DNA from 3 places in the Arthrobacter sp. D5-1 genome. Region 2 is predicted to be linked to each of the others. Evidence: riboswitches for the same ligand, from Rfam matches in the RefSeq annotation. Region 2 holds a riboswitch; each other region holds the start of a gene.

Region 1 (4,530 bases), 490 kb from region 2:
ACCTGGATTCCCTGGGTCTTGCCGATCGTCCTGGGAACTGCCGCCGCCGCAGCGGTGGTGGTCTTCCTGGGCCGGACCCGCACCCGGCACGATACTGCGGCGCTCACCAAGGCGCTCAAGCTCTAGCAGCAACAAGAACACACGACAGTGACCGCCGCCCTCGGGCGACGGTCACTGTCGCTTAAAGCCTTGTCACAATGGTTCGGGTTCAGGGTTCCGGATACCGCTCCGGCTGGGCGGTTGCACCCAGCGCCGCTGCGGCTTCACTCACGGAAGCCGCAGCGGTGATGTCGCGTTGGGTGACTTTTCCGCCTGCGTCGTGGGACAGGTACCGCAGGTGGACCCTGTTGTAGCGCCATTCCAGATCCGGATGGTGGTTTTGGTGTTCGGCGATTTCTCCGATCGCTGCAATGAGGGCCAGCGCTTCGGCCGCCGTCGGAGTTTTATAGACGGTTACCAGGCCGCCCTGGTACTTCCAGTGGCGTAGCTCCCGGAGGGCATCGTCGACATCCGCCTGGGTCAGATGGTCATGGTTCCCTGCCACTGCTGCTCCTTCTCCCGGAGACCCGGCGGACACTTAGAGAAACTCTGCCCGGCCCTCCATGGCCGACGACGCCAAAGCGTGCTCACGCCTCGGAATCCGTCCTGCCTGCTTGGCCAGCCTACCGGCGATCACGGCGTGCTTGAAGGCCTCACCCATTTGCACCGGGTTCTGCGCCCGGGTGACAGCGGTGGCCAGAAGCACGGCGTCGCAGCCCAATTCCATGGCGAGGGCGGCATCGGAGGCGGTTCCTATTCCGGCATCGAGCACCACGGGTACTGAGGCCCGGGACACGATGAGTTCAATGTTGTGCGGGTTCAGGATCCCCAGACCGGTTCCGATCGGCGAGCCCAGGGGCATCACTGCGGTGGCACCCAGGTTTTCGAGGCGCAGTGCCAGGACGGGATCATCGTTGGTATAGGCGAAGACTTTGAATCCACGATTCACCAGCTGTTCCGTTGCCTCGACGAGTTCCACTGCGTCTGGAAGGAGCGTGTGTTCATCGGCGATGACTTCCAGCTTCACCCAGTCGGTTTCCAGTGCCTCGCGTGCCAGTTCAGCGGTCATCACGGCGTCTCTGGCAGTAAAGCAACCGGCGGTGTTGGGCAGCACCCGGATTCCGTGGTCCACCAGGAGTTGGAAGAGGGATCCTGTTTCAGCGGGTGAGTAGCGCCTCATGGCTACTGTGGTGAGCTCAGTCCCGGACGCCAGGAGCGCAGCGCCTAGACCGTCCAGGCTCGGGGCACCTCCCGTCCCCATGATCAGGCGGGATCCGAAGTGGACGCCGTCGATCACCAAGGCGTCAGTAATGACCTCTGTGTTTGCTGTCGTCATGATGTCAGCCTCCTTGGACTGCGGTAACAAGTTCGAGTTCATCCCCGTCGGCGAGCGCCGTTGCGGACCATTGGCTGCGTGGCACCACCTCGGAATTGCGGGCGACGGCGACGCCCAGCTTGCCACCGTCGGCTGCCTGTCCGCGGTGGTCCAGGGCGCGGCCGGTGACGGCCGTGACCAGGGTGCTGACTGAAGCATCCTCCGGCACGGCGTGATCGGATCCGTTGAGTTTGATGTTCATGCTGTTTCCTTGCTGGGAGCGTGTGCCGGCGTAAGCGCCCGCGCTGTGGATGAAGTGGCCGCGAAGCGGTCCGGGGAAAATGATGCCCACCGGGGGTCCGACGTGCCGTTGATCAGCCCGCCCACGATCCGTGCGGCCGCGGGCGTCAGGAGGACACCATGCCGGAAGAATCCTGTGGCGATCACCAGACCATCAACATCCCCCCGGGGGCCAACGACCCGTCCAAGCAGCGGTGCGTTGTCCGGAGTGCCGGGGCGGGCCCGGGCCGTTGCTTCGAGCAGCTCAAGTTCCGCCACTGCGGGGACCAGGGCCTGGGCGTCCCGCAATAACTGGTAGACGCCCCCGGCTGAGACCGCGTTGGACGCTGCCGACAGTCCGTCCTCGCGCTGGGTGGCCCCGATGACTACAGTGCCGTCGTCCCGGGGCACGATGTAGACGGGCACTCCACGGACCATCCCACGGACGGTGGAGGTGAGCAGGGGCCGGAGGTGTTCAGGCACCCGAAGCCTGAGGATGTCGCCATATACCGGCCGCAGGGAAAGGTTAAGCCCGTCGGGGAGCCCTTCCAGGTCTGCCGCACCCAGCCCGTTGGCGACCACCGTTTCGGTGGAGTGGACAGCGGCGCCGGACTCGAGTTCCACTCCTGAGACCCGCCCTCCGTCCCAGAGCAAGCGGCGCGCCGTGGAAGTCACGGCAAACCCATCGTCGGCGCCCGAAACCCACGTGTAGTCGCTGGCCGCGTGGCGTGCCAGTCCCGAGAGCAGGCATGCCGCCAGCTTGCGGGGATCGACCTGATGGTCGGCGGGAACGTCGAAGGCACTGGAAATTTGGGGGCTGAGGAGGGGTTCGCGATCCCGGGCGTCGCGCAGGGACAACGGCTCGACCCCCAGGCCCGCAGCAAGCTGTACAGCACGGAGGTCTGCCAGTGCCCTGCGGTCCGCGGCATCGGCACCCACGGCAAGTGTCGGCGTCGTGCGGTATCCGGTGTCTTCCCCTCCGCGGGGCAGGCTTGCCGCGAAAGACGGCCACAGCCTGGACGATTCGAGCATCAACTCCAGGAGATCTTCCTCCTGGTAGTGAAATTCGCTCACGGGGGCAAGCATTCCGGCGGCAGCAAACGTAGCCCCCGAAGCCGGTGCGGGGTCGATCACCACCACGGAGCGGCCAAGTCGCCGCGCTTCGCGGGCGATGCCCAGCCCGATGACGCCGCCGCCAATGACGGCCACGTCGGCCTGGAGCGGGGTTTGGCGGGGAACTGCCATTGCGCGTTTCCTTCCCTACGCCGGTACTAGCCGGATCAGGTCAAGCGGTCGGCTCTTAAGCCCTCTCAGCCGGACAGTCATATGACGAACGTCGCGGCTCCCGCAGTACGTGCCCAGTTTAGAGGAACTACTCTGGGTTCCATGACCCAGACTGATGCCCTCGCCACCGCCCGCTTGTATCTGTGCACCGATGCGCGGAAACGGCAAGGCGATTTTGAAGACTTTGTGGACGCCGCGTTCGAGGGCGGTGTGGACATCATCCAGCTGCGCGACAAGACCCTCGAAGCTGCCGAGGAATTGGAGTTGCTGGCGGTCCTGCACGGAGTTGCGCAACGTCATGGACGGCTGTGGGCTGTCAACGATCGAGCCGACGTTGCCAGTGTTTCCGGGGCTCCGGTGTTCCACATCGGGCAAAAGGACCTCCCGTTGAAGGTGGCCCGGACATTGCTTCCGGAGTCCGTCACGATCGGTCTTTCCACCCACTCCCCCGAGCAGGTGAATGCCGCCATCGCGGCATCACCGGGACAGGGGGGCCTGGACTACTTCTGTGTAGGACCCGTCTGGGCGACACCCACCAAACCCGGCCGCGAAGCCGTGGGACTGGACTTGGTCACATATGCCGCAGAAGCGAGCAAGCGTGCAGTCGAGACCACCGACGGCGCCGTGAACCTGCCATGGTTCGCCATCGGAGGGATCGATCTCAGCAACGTAGAGCAGGTGCGGGCCGCAGGAGCCACCCGGATCGTCGTGGTCCGCGCCATCACCGAGGCTTCGGATCCGACGACGGCAGCCAAGTCGCTGCTGGAGGCGCTGGACGCAGCCTGAGCCTGGCCGTTGGAGCCTTTCAGGCATAAGCCCGGTCATACCGCTAGGCAGTGAGGCCCAGCGCCGTCATCCGGCGGGCATGACGCCCGGCGAGCTCGCCTGTCAGTCTTTTAATTGCGGCGCGGGCATCGCCACCACTTTTTAGTGCCGGCCCCAACTGTGGGTGCTCAGTCCCTACCCTCTGCGCCTGTGTCAGCGCTTCCCCCACCAGCCGCCGGCCCCACAACGCCAGCCGTGAGGCCAGTCGTGGGTCATCGGCCAAGGCCCGCCGCAGCAGGACACGAAGTACCTCGGTTGCCTGGTCGGGGGAGGCAACCCGGTCCACGAACTGCTGCGTTGTACCATCGAGGAAAGTGGCGACAGCCCGGTAGAAGTCCGAGGAAACGGTGTCGATGACGTATGCCTTCATCACGGATTCGAACCAGTCCCCGGGCTTGGTGCGTTCATGGAAGTGGTCAAAGGAACGCTGGAACGGCAGCATGGCTTCCTCCGGATCAAGGCCCATTTCAGCGAGCCGATCGCTCAGCAGCGCGAAGTTTCCGTACGCACCGACGGCAATTTTTGCCAGCACTGAACGGTCATGGAGTGTGGGGGCGTATCGGGAATCGAACGAAAGCCGGCCGAAAGCCGACAACTCGCCGTAGGCCATGGCGCCCAGGAGTTCCGCGGCGAGTTGTCCGGCAGAAGGTGCGACGTCCGTCGAAGTGCCCATAATCCAAGACTATCCCCGGCTCTCCACACCCCGCCCGCGGAGATTGCCTTCAGCAGCGTTGGTCCCACTAGGCTGACTGGAAGTGAGTTGACTGTCTGGCCTGCCCGCAGGCCGC
Region 2 (4,530 bases):
AGCGCGACGACAGAATTCAGATCGGCGTCCTGGAAGATGGCGTGCTTGCCGAGCATTTTGTCTCCAAGACCCAGCAGGACTCCCTGATCGGCAACGTTTACCTGGGCAAGGTCCAGAACGTCCTGCCGTCCATGGAAGCTGCCTTCGTGGATATCGGACGCGGCCGCAACGCCGTGTTGTACGCCGGTGAAGTGAACTGGGACGCGGTCAACCTCGAGGGCCAGCCGCGCCGGATCGAGAATGCGCTGAAGTCCGGCGATTCCGTTCTGGTCCAGGTCACCAAGGACCCTGTAGGCCACAAGGGTGCCCGCCTGACAAGCCAGATCTCCCTGCCCGGCCGCTACCTGGTGTACGTGCCCGGTGGTTCCATGACCGGCATTTCACGCAAGCTGCCCGACGTCGAACGCAACCGCCTCAAGCGCATCCTGAAGGACCGTTTGCCGGAAAACGCCGGCGTCATTGTCCGCACGGCTGCTGAAGGTGCGTCGGAAGAAGAACTGACGCATGACATCAACCGCCTGCGCGCCCAGTGGGAAGGCATCGAAGGCCAGGCCTCCTCCACCAAGGTCCTGGCACCGGAACTGCTCTACGGCGAACCCGACCTGACCATCAAGGTGGTCCGTGACGTCTTCAATGAAGACTTCTCCAAACTGATCGTTTCCGGCGACGACGCCTGGGACACCATTGAGGCTTACGTAACCTACGTTGCCCCCGACCTTGTGGGCCGCCTCGAGAAGTGGACCAAGGACCAGGACATCTTCGGTGCCTGGCGCATTGACGAGCAGATCCACAAGGCACTGGAACGCAAGGTCTTCCTCCCATCCGGTGGTTCGCTGGTCATCGACCGCACCGAAGCCATGACCGTGGTGGACGTCAACACCGGTAAGTTCACCGGCAGCGGTGGAAACCTTGAAGAAACCGTCACCAAGAACAACCTCGAAGCTGCTGAGGAAGTAGTTCGCCAGCTTCGCCTGCGTGACATCGGCGGCATCATTGTCATCGACTTCATCGACATGGTCCTTGAGTCCAACCGCGACCTCGTCCTCCGCCGTATGGTTGAGTGCCTTGGCCGCGACCGCACCAAGCACCAAGTGGCTGAAGTGACGTCACTGGGCCTTGTCCAGATGACCCGCAAGCGCATGGGTACCGGCCTCCTTGAGGTCTTCGGTGAGCAGTGCGAGCACTGTGCGGGCCGCGGCGTGGTCACCCACGATGAACCGGTGGAGCACCGTCGCGCCAACGTTGTGGCTGCCGAGCACCACCGCCCCCACACTGAGGCGCAGCAACCCACAGCCCGAACAGAACGCAAGCGCCGCCGTGGCAAGGGCGGGGGACAGGCTGTGGCCGAGGCTCCCGCGCAGGTCCACAGCACTGCTTCCGCCCCTGCCGCACCTCCCGCGGCTTCCGAGCCGCAGGATCCTGCCAAGCAGGCCAAGGCAGAGGCAACCCGCGCTGCGCTGGCGACGATCGCTGCTGCCGCCCACGCTGCCCACCTCCACGATGACGAAGTTCACCGTGCAGAAGAGCAAGCACGGGCGGCCGGCCAGCACCAGGCGCCTGCCGCATCACAGCCGGAGGCCGGAGAGCACTCCGACCCCGAATCAGACCGGGAAGCATCGGTTCGTGACACACGGTCCACACCGGTTCTGCGATTCGGCGGCGAAGAAGTGGCCTTGCCTTTCGGGGAACACCACGAGGAACCGCCTGCCGCCAAGCCTGCCATGAGCCTGGATCTCCTGGCCGAAGCGTTCTCCCACCTTGGCGCAGCACCCGAGGCGAAGCCCGAAACCGTGGTTCCTTCCAAGGCAGCCGCTGCACCTGCAGCCGCCGTGGCGGGGCCCGTGGACGAGGACCCTGAAGCTGCTTCGGCGTCGAAGTCCCGCCGGGGGCGCCGCAACCGCAGTGCGAGCCGCGCCCAGGGTGCAGCCAACGAGACCAGCGTTGAGCACCACGAGGTAACTGCTACCGCAGCGCGTGGAACTGCACACCAGGCCAAAGCACCGGCGGAGCCTGCCAAGAAGGCAGCGTCCGAGGAACCCATCATCCTTGGGGTTGGTGTTCCCGCTTCGGAGCTCTAGGACCTGATCTGCAAGGGCCCCGCAGTAACCGCCACAGGCGGGTACTGCGGGGCCTTTGCTGTCTGCTCACAGCGGTCATAACCGGTCTTCTGCGGAGTGCAGTTCCCGAGGCATGCTGCTTCCCGGTTACGCTGGGGATTGACACGGGGTGCCGGGCATAGGGCCGGCTGAGATCCAGACCCGTTGAACCTGTCCGGTTAGCACCGGCGAAGGGATGTCCCCATGACGTCATCGTCGTATTCTTCTGTGTACCCTCTGGCTGTTTGCGGCCGGGAAACGCCCCGCGTACTGAGTATCGCGGGCTCGGACCCCTCCGGCGGTGCCGGTATCCAAGCTGACCTGAAGAGCATTGCTGCGCAGGGCGGCTACGGCATGGCGGCGATCACCGCGTTGACGGCCCAAAACACGCTGGGCGTCAGTGCTGTCCATGTTCCTCCGGTGGAGTTCCTGCGACAGCAGTTGGAGTCCATCAGCACGGACATCGCCATCGATGCCGTCAAGATCGGCATGCTGGGTGACGCTGCGGTGATCGATGAGGTCCGCAGCTGGCTTGAGTCGGTGCGTCCCGGCGTCGTGGTCCTTGACCCGGTGATGGTGGCCACCAGCGGCGACCGCCTCCTGCGGGGGTCTGCCGAGCAGGCCCTGCGCGCTCTGCTGCCGTTGGCGGACCTTATTACCCCGAACCTCCCGGAGCTTGCCATGCTGTTGGGGGAGCCTGAAGCTGCTGACTGGGATTCGGCGTTGAACCAGGGCAAGCGACTGGCTGCTGAGTGCGGCACCACGGTCCTGGTGAAGGGCGGACACCTGGCAGGGGCGGAATGCCCGGATGCCCTGGTTAACACCAGCGGCCTCCTGCGGCAGGACGTCATCGAGGTAGCCGGACCCCGCGTGGAAACGAAGAACAGCCACGGCACGGGCTGTTCGTTGTCGTCGGCTCTGGCCACGGTCCAGGCCCGCACCGGCGATTGGGAAGCTTCCCTGCGCGAAGTCAAGCCGTGGTTGCTTCAGGCGCTGCTGCATTCGGACAGCCTCGACGTAGGCCAGGGAAACGGGCCGGTCCACCATTTCCACCACCATCAGGTCCTGAGGCCGGGGCAATTCGCCGCGGCGCTGTGGAAGGAAGCTGCTCCGGAGCTCGAGGCAATCTACAAGCTCAGCTTTATTGACGGCCTGCAATCGGGCGACCTCCCGGAGGCTGCGTTCAATTACTACCTCGCGCAGGACGCCCTCTACCTCAACGGGTATTCCAGGGTCCTGGCGCGTGCGGGCGCTCTTGCCCCCACGGAGGAGGAGCAACTGTTCTGGGCCAAAGCGTCACAGCAGTGCCTTGAGGTCGAATCGGAACTGCACAGGAACTGGCTCAGCACCCGAGAGGCATCCTCGGTGACCGGACCCGTCACTAAGTCCTACGTGGACCACCTGCTGGCGTCCTCGGCCACCGGGAGCTACTCCGTGGTGCTGGCGGCCATCCTGCCGTGCTACTGGCTCTACGCAGAGGTGGGCCAGCGGCTCCATGCATCTTTCGTGGAGGCGGGATCCCCGGCGGCGCATCCCTACGCGGACTGGCTCAGGACTTACGCCGATGAAGAGTTTGCTGCAGCCACCAGGAATGCGATCAATTTCACGGACGCCGCTGCAGCGGCAGCTTCCGAGGGGGAGCGGGTATCAATGGTGGAGGCTTTTGCCCAGTCCTGCCGCTACGAAACTGCATTCTTCGACGCTCCCCGGCTGTTCGCCTGACCGTTCCTGCCCGGGCTTTTTATCTCCGGGTTTCAAACCGCCCCAGCGCGTCGCGGGTCAAATCACGTTAATCGCCCCAAACCCTGTAGGCTGTATGGGCACGGTGCCGGGAGAGTCCGTTACAACTGGTGATGCAAGTCACGTGGTAGCCTCCGGACCCGGCCTCATTTGCAGCCGAGGGTCAAACTAGCGTAATCTTGATCTTCGGTGCTTACGCCAACACTTGGGTTATGCCCCTTGGAATTGTTCAAGGGATGACTCGCGGACTTCGATCAGAAGTCCACGGCGTTGAGGCACAGCGCGAACCAAGCCTGATTTCGGTTCCAGGTTCCGCACGCAAATTTAGTTATAAACGTCGAGAGAAGTGAGTACCCAAGTGGTGTACGCGATTGTCCGCGCAGGCGGCCGCCAAGAAAAAGTTTCCGTTGGAGACTACGTAACGCTTAACCGCGTCCCCGGTGGAGCCGGCAGCACGCTTGAGCTGCCCGCCTTGCTCCTGGTTGACGGCGATAAGGTCACCTCCGCAGCTGCGGAACTGGCCAACGTCAAGGTGACGGCTGAGATCCTCGAGGACCTCCGTGGTCCGAAGATCGTCATCCAGAAGTTCAAGAACAAGACCGGCTACCGGAAGCGTCAGGGTCACCGTCAGGAACTGACCAAGATCAAGATCACCAGCATCGCGTAACTTTCGTTACCCGCTGTTCAGGTTTTT
Region 3 (4,530 bases), 1.5 Mb from region 2:
GGTGGCATGGATTTTCCAGTTGTTGACGGCACCTGTGTCCGCCCATATGGTGGGTCGCTCCGCCTACCGCACCAAGCATGGCCACCGCGAGATGCTCACCAAGGACGAACTCGAGGCTGTTGTGCAACGGGCGGCTGCGGGGCAAGAACCCCGCAACGACCGCTAAAAGTCCCGGTCACACAAACGCGGAGTCGCCTTGCGTCCACTGGTTCATTCCATCAGGTGGAGGCAAAGCGACCCCGCGTTGCTGTCTGTGGTTGCGGGCTAGACGATGTCGTGTGACTTGGCGAAACGTGCAATGGCACGCTGTGTGCCACGGCTGGCCAACACCTGAATCAAGGTGCTGACGAAGGCTGAGATCAGCGCAAAAGTCAGTGCTGAACGCAAGCTCGTTTCCATGTCGTCGTTGCCCAGGGGTGGTTTGTTGCCAGTTGCCTTTTCCCACCCTTTGTTGACGAGTTTGGTGCCTACGAAGCCCGCTCCGAGGCTTACTCCGGCACCGATCAGCTTGAAGAAGAGGTTCATGCCCCCAGCCTAGCCGTCCGTGGGCCGACTCCAGAGTCAGCGTCGGCTTTCGCGCTCTTTCAGGAACGCTGCCAAGGACCCAACAGGGGCCAGCACGGGAACAACGGGGTGCTCTGCCGACCAGGCAGCATCCACGGAATCAAACTCAGCGATTTCCTTGAGCAGGTAATAGGTGGGCGGCATCAGCTTCAGGGTCCCGGCCGCTTCCGCTTCCAGGATTCCGTCTACTGGCATCCACAACGATTGCCAGGCCTCCGTGGTTTGATGCTGCGGCTCGGCTCCCGGGGAAGGCCTGGCAACGTAGAAGTAGGTGTCAAAGCGCTTCGGCATGTCCGTAGGCGTGATCCAGTTGGCCCAAGGGCGGAGATCCGCGGCACTGATGCTGAGCCCGGACTCCTCCTGGACTTCGCGGATTGCGGCGGTGAGGACCGTCCCTGCGTTGGTTTCGGCCTGCGTTGAGGTGGCGCCGGTGGCGATGGAACTCGAACGCCAGGCGGCAGCGTGGCGTTGAAGCAGGTCCGCTGGGTAGTCCCAGCCTGACTCGTCCGCAGCATCCACCCGGCCGCCCGGGAAGACCACCATTCCGGCGGCGAAGTCCATGGTGCTGACCCGGTGCTGGACGAACGCCTCTATCCCGCCCGGGGCATCACGGAGCAGGATGACACTGGCAGCAAGCCGGGGCTCGGATATGGTGCCCTCGCCGGCAGGGTGATCCTGAATGGGTAGGTCCGTCATGAAAGTGCCCCTTTGCCGCGGTCGAGTCTGCTGGATCATTCTCTCAGGTCTCGTTGTGGGGCCGGATGTACAGGCCAAAACCGGCGCGAGGGGTGCAGAGCGGGCCCCGCAACGCACGCAACCCCACGCACGGGCCCCCGGATCGCCCGATTGTGACCACCGGCCGGCATCGGACCATCGCCCACAACACGGGCAGGTGTAAACTGAACCAGCCCATCAGGGCAGATTTGATAACGACAGGGGAGCGCCGCCGTCGGACCTTGCAGAGATGCAGGAGACGCGAGGGCGCTGAGAGTGCGGACAGCCGCAGACCCTCGAACCTGATCCGGTTAGTACCGGCGCAAGGGAGTCGAGCTTCTCAGAGTGTCCGGATCCAGGCGGCGCAGGCCGATGGGAAATCCGGGGAGCACTTTCCCCTCCTGTAACCTCAGGAGGCAGAAAATGACCACGGTAAACGTGAAGAAGACCAGTTATAACTGGCGTGTTGTAGACATCGTTGTGGCGGCATTGATCGCCATCGCAGGCGGCGTGATCTTCTGGGCCTGGTCCCAGGGCGCCGCGCTGGTATCCATCCCCATGAACGCGACGTATCCGCCGCTCACCGGCCTGATCGCCGGTGGCTGGATGATCCCCGCAGTCCTGGGAATGCTCATTATCCGCAAACCGGGCGCAGCGTTGTTCTGCGAAGCTGTCGCGGCCACCGGTGAGCTGATCATGGGTTCCCAATACGGCACCACCGTCCTGATTTCCGGTGTCCTGCAGGGTCTGGGCGCAGAGCTCATCTTCGCCGCTTTCCGGTACAAGAAGTTCAACCTGCCCACGGCCCTCCTCGCCGGTGCCGGTGCGGGCCTCTTCTGCGGCCTGAACGACTCCTTCCTCCCGTGGGGCTGGAACATCGCCTACGAGGCAGTGGACAAACTGGCGTACATCACTTTCACCACCATCTCGGGTGCCATCATCGCCGGCGCCCTGTCCTGGGTTGCCACCCGCGGCTTGGCTAAAACCGGCGTCCTGAGCTCCTTCGCATCGCGCAAGGCCGCGTCGGAGCCTGTCTTCAGCTGATGCCCGCCACGCAGAGCGGCAGCAAGAACAGCAGCCCGGTGAGGCCTGCCGCCATCTCCGCCGAGGGCTGGGGTTGGCGGCATGCCGGCAGGTCCGCTCCCGCCATTCATGGGCTTGACCTCCGGATTGAACCGGGCGAGCGGGTGTTGCTGCTGGGGCCTTCAGGCGCCGGCAAGTCCACACTGCTGCACGCCCTCGCGGGGGTGCTGGGGGATGAGGAAGACGACTCGGACGAGTCAGGTTCCCTGCTGATCGACGGCGTTGCTCCGCGGGAACAGCGGGGCCGCGCCGGTCTCATGCAGCAAGACCCCGAGACGCAGGTGGTCCTGTCGCGGGTTGGTGACGACGTCGCTTTCGGTGCGGAGAACCTTGCCGTGCCGCGAGAGGAGATCTGGGCCCGCGTCCATGAAGCGCTCGACGACGTCGGGTTGCGTACCGCCGCGGGCGGCGGATTGGCATTGGACCACCCGACGGCGGCGCTCTCCGGGGGGCAGAAGCAGCGCCTTGCGCTGGCGGGGATTCTCGCGATGCGTCCCGGCTTGATCCTCTTGGACGAACCCACGGCCAACCTGGATCCGGCCGGAGTGCTGGAGGTTCGGGATGCTGTTCGGCGTTGCCTGGACAAGACCGGCGCAACGCTGGTGGTGGTGGAGCACCGTGTGTCGGTGTGGAAGGACTTGGTGGACAGGATCGTGGTCCTGCAGCCGGGTGCCCTGGCGGCGGCGGGAACGGGCCAGGCAACGGGCGGGGTCCTTTTGGACGGCCCGCCGGACAAGGTCCTGTCCGAGGCCCGCACCCTGTTGATGGCTGCCGGCGTTTGGGTGCCGGGGTACGTACCGGCCACCCGCCAACGACGCAGCCAACCCCACACCGCCCCACTGCTCCTCGCGGCCCAGGACCTCGCAGTTTCCCGGGAAAAGCCGCGGCGCAAGGGCTTCAAGACCATCCCGCCCGTCCCGGTTCAAACGGGAATCACCGCGCAGGTCAGGGCCGGCCAAGCACTGACCATCACTGGAGCCAACGGAGCTGGAAAGTCCACGTTCGCGCTCACGTTGGCCGGCCTTTTAGCGCCGGTGGACGGTACAGTGAGTGCCGCCGTCGAGCTTTCCAAAGGGGCCGGTATTGACCCGTTCAAGTGGAAAGCAGACCAGCTGATTTCACGGATCGGGACGGTGTTCCAGGAGCCGGAGCACCAGTTCGTCACAGGCAAGGTCCTGGACGAGCTCATGTTTGGGCCCAGGCATTTAGGCCACGGCGAAGAACGGGTGGACGAACTGTTGGAGCGGCTGCGGCTGACGCATTTGGTGGACGCCAACCCCTACACCCTTTCCGGCGGTGAGAAGCGGCGGCTCTCGGTGGCCACCGTGCTTGCCGCGCACCCCGAAGTCCTGGTGCTCGATGAACCTACGTTCGGCCAGGACGCCAACACGTGGGCGGAGTTGGCGTCGTTCCTTTCAGAGTTGCTGGACGCCGGAACGGCTGTGGTCTCCGTGACCCACGACCAGGAATTCAGCGCAGTGCTCGGCGGAACGGAGCTGCGGCTCGGCCCGGTACAGCACGGTGAAGCCACGCATCAGGAAGCTGGTGCAGCATGAGGGATGCACTGAACCTCCGCGGGAATCGTGCCCTGCTGACCCGAGCCAACCCCTTGGCAAAGTTCGTGTCCGTTTTTCTGATTTCCCTGGTGCTGGCCCTGTCCATCGACTGGGTATCGGCGTCCACGGCGTTGGTTGCGGAGCTGGCGTTGTTTCCGTTGGCCGGGCTTACGTTCAGGCTTCTGTGGCAGCGCGCCTGGCCGCTGATCATCGCCGCTGCGATCGGCGGCTGGAGTACCGCGATTGTGGCGGCGGACAGCGGCGCTGTACTGCTCGACGTCGGACTCTGGTCCATCAGCGAAGGTTCCCTTGAGCTGGGGCTGGGTTTCATGCTGCGCGGTTTGGCGATCGCGTTACCGGCAATCCTGCTGATGACCTGCACGGATCCCACTGATTTGGCAGATGCGCTGGCCCAGAAGGCCAAGTTGCCGCACCGCTTTGTCCTGGGATCCTTGGCTGCCATGAGGTTGGTTGGGCTCATGGCAGAGGAGTGGCAGACCATCGGCATGGCCCGCCGTGCCCGCGGAGTCGGTTCCCAGGGCAGTCCGTTCCAACGGCTGAAAGCCACGCTGGGCCAGAGCTTTGGGCTCTTGGTCCAAGCCGTGAGGAGGGC

What was found. Region 2 has a riboswitch for thiamine pyrophosphate ahead of thiD (bifunctional hydroxymethylpyrimidine kinase/phosphomethylpyrimidine kinase). Riboswitches for the same ligand answer to the same signal wherever they lie in the genome.
Region 1: another riboswitch for thiamine pyrophosphate. It lies ahead of thiO (glycine oxidase ThiO); the one in region 2 lies ahead of thiD (bifunctional hydroxymethylpyrimidine kinase/phosphomethylpyrimidine kinase).
Region 3: another riboswitch for thiamine pyrophosphate. It lies ahead of AYX22_RS19605 (ECF transporter S component); the one in region 2 lies ahead of thiD (bifunctional hydroxymethylpyrimidine kinase/phosphomethylpyrimidine kinase).

What each region holds. Positions count from the first base shown of each region.
Region 1 covers NZ_CP014571.1:3,210,661-3,215,190, forward strand. The annotation lists gene AYX22_RS14690 (hypothetical protein) at 1-126, shown strand, start outside; gene AYX22_RS14695 (4a-hydroxytetrahydrobiopterin dehydratase) at 209-544, opposite strand; gene AYX22_RS14700 (thiazole synthase) at 578-1,375, opposite strand; gene thiS (sulfur carrier protein ThiS) at 1,380-1,616, opposite strand; gene thiO (glycine oxidase ThiO) at 1,613-2,878, opposite strand; TPP riboswitch at 2,874-2,992, opposite strand; gene thiE (thiamine phosphate synthase) at 3,020-3,703, shown strand; gene AYX22_RS14720 (ferritin-like fold-containing protein) at 3,747-4,415, opposite strand.
Region 2 covers NZ_CP014571.1:2,719,538-2,724,067, reverse strand. The annotation lists gene AYX22_RS12380 (Rne/Rng family ribonuclease) at 1-2,078, shown strand, start outside; TPP riboswitch at 2,213-2,310, shown strand; gene thiD (bifunctional hydroxymethylpyrimidine kinase/phosphomethylpyrimidine kinase) at 2,301-3,818, shown strand; gene rplU (50S ribosomal protein L21) at 4,195-4,503, shown strand.
Region 3 covers NZ_CP014571.1:4,247,684-4,252,213, reverse strand. The annotation lists gene mnhG (monovalent cation/H(+) antiporter subunit G) at 1-166, shown strand, start outside; gene AYX22_RS19615 (DUF4235 domain-containing protein) at 265-525, opposite strand; gene AYX22_RS19610 (NUDIX domain-containing protein) at 562-1,260, opposite strand; TPP riboswitch at 1,489-1,625, shown strand; gene AYX22_RS19605 (ECF transporter S component) at 1,702-2,322, shown strand; gene AYX22_RS19600 (ABC transporter ATP-binding protein) at 2,322-3,917, shown strand; gene AYX22_RS19595 (energy-coupling factor transporter transmembrane component T) at 3,914-4,530, shown strand, end outside.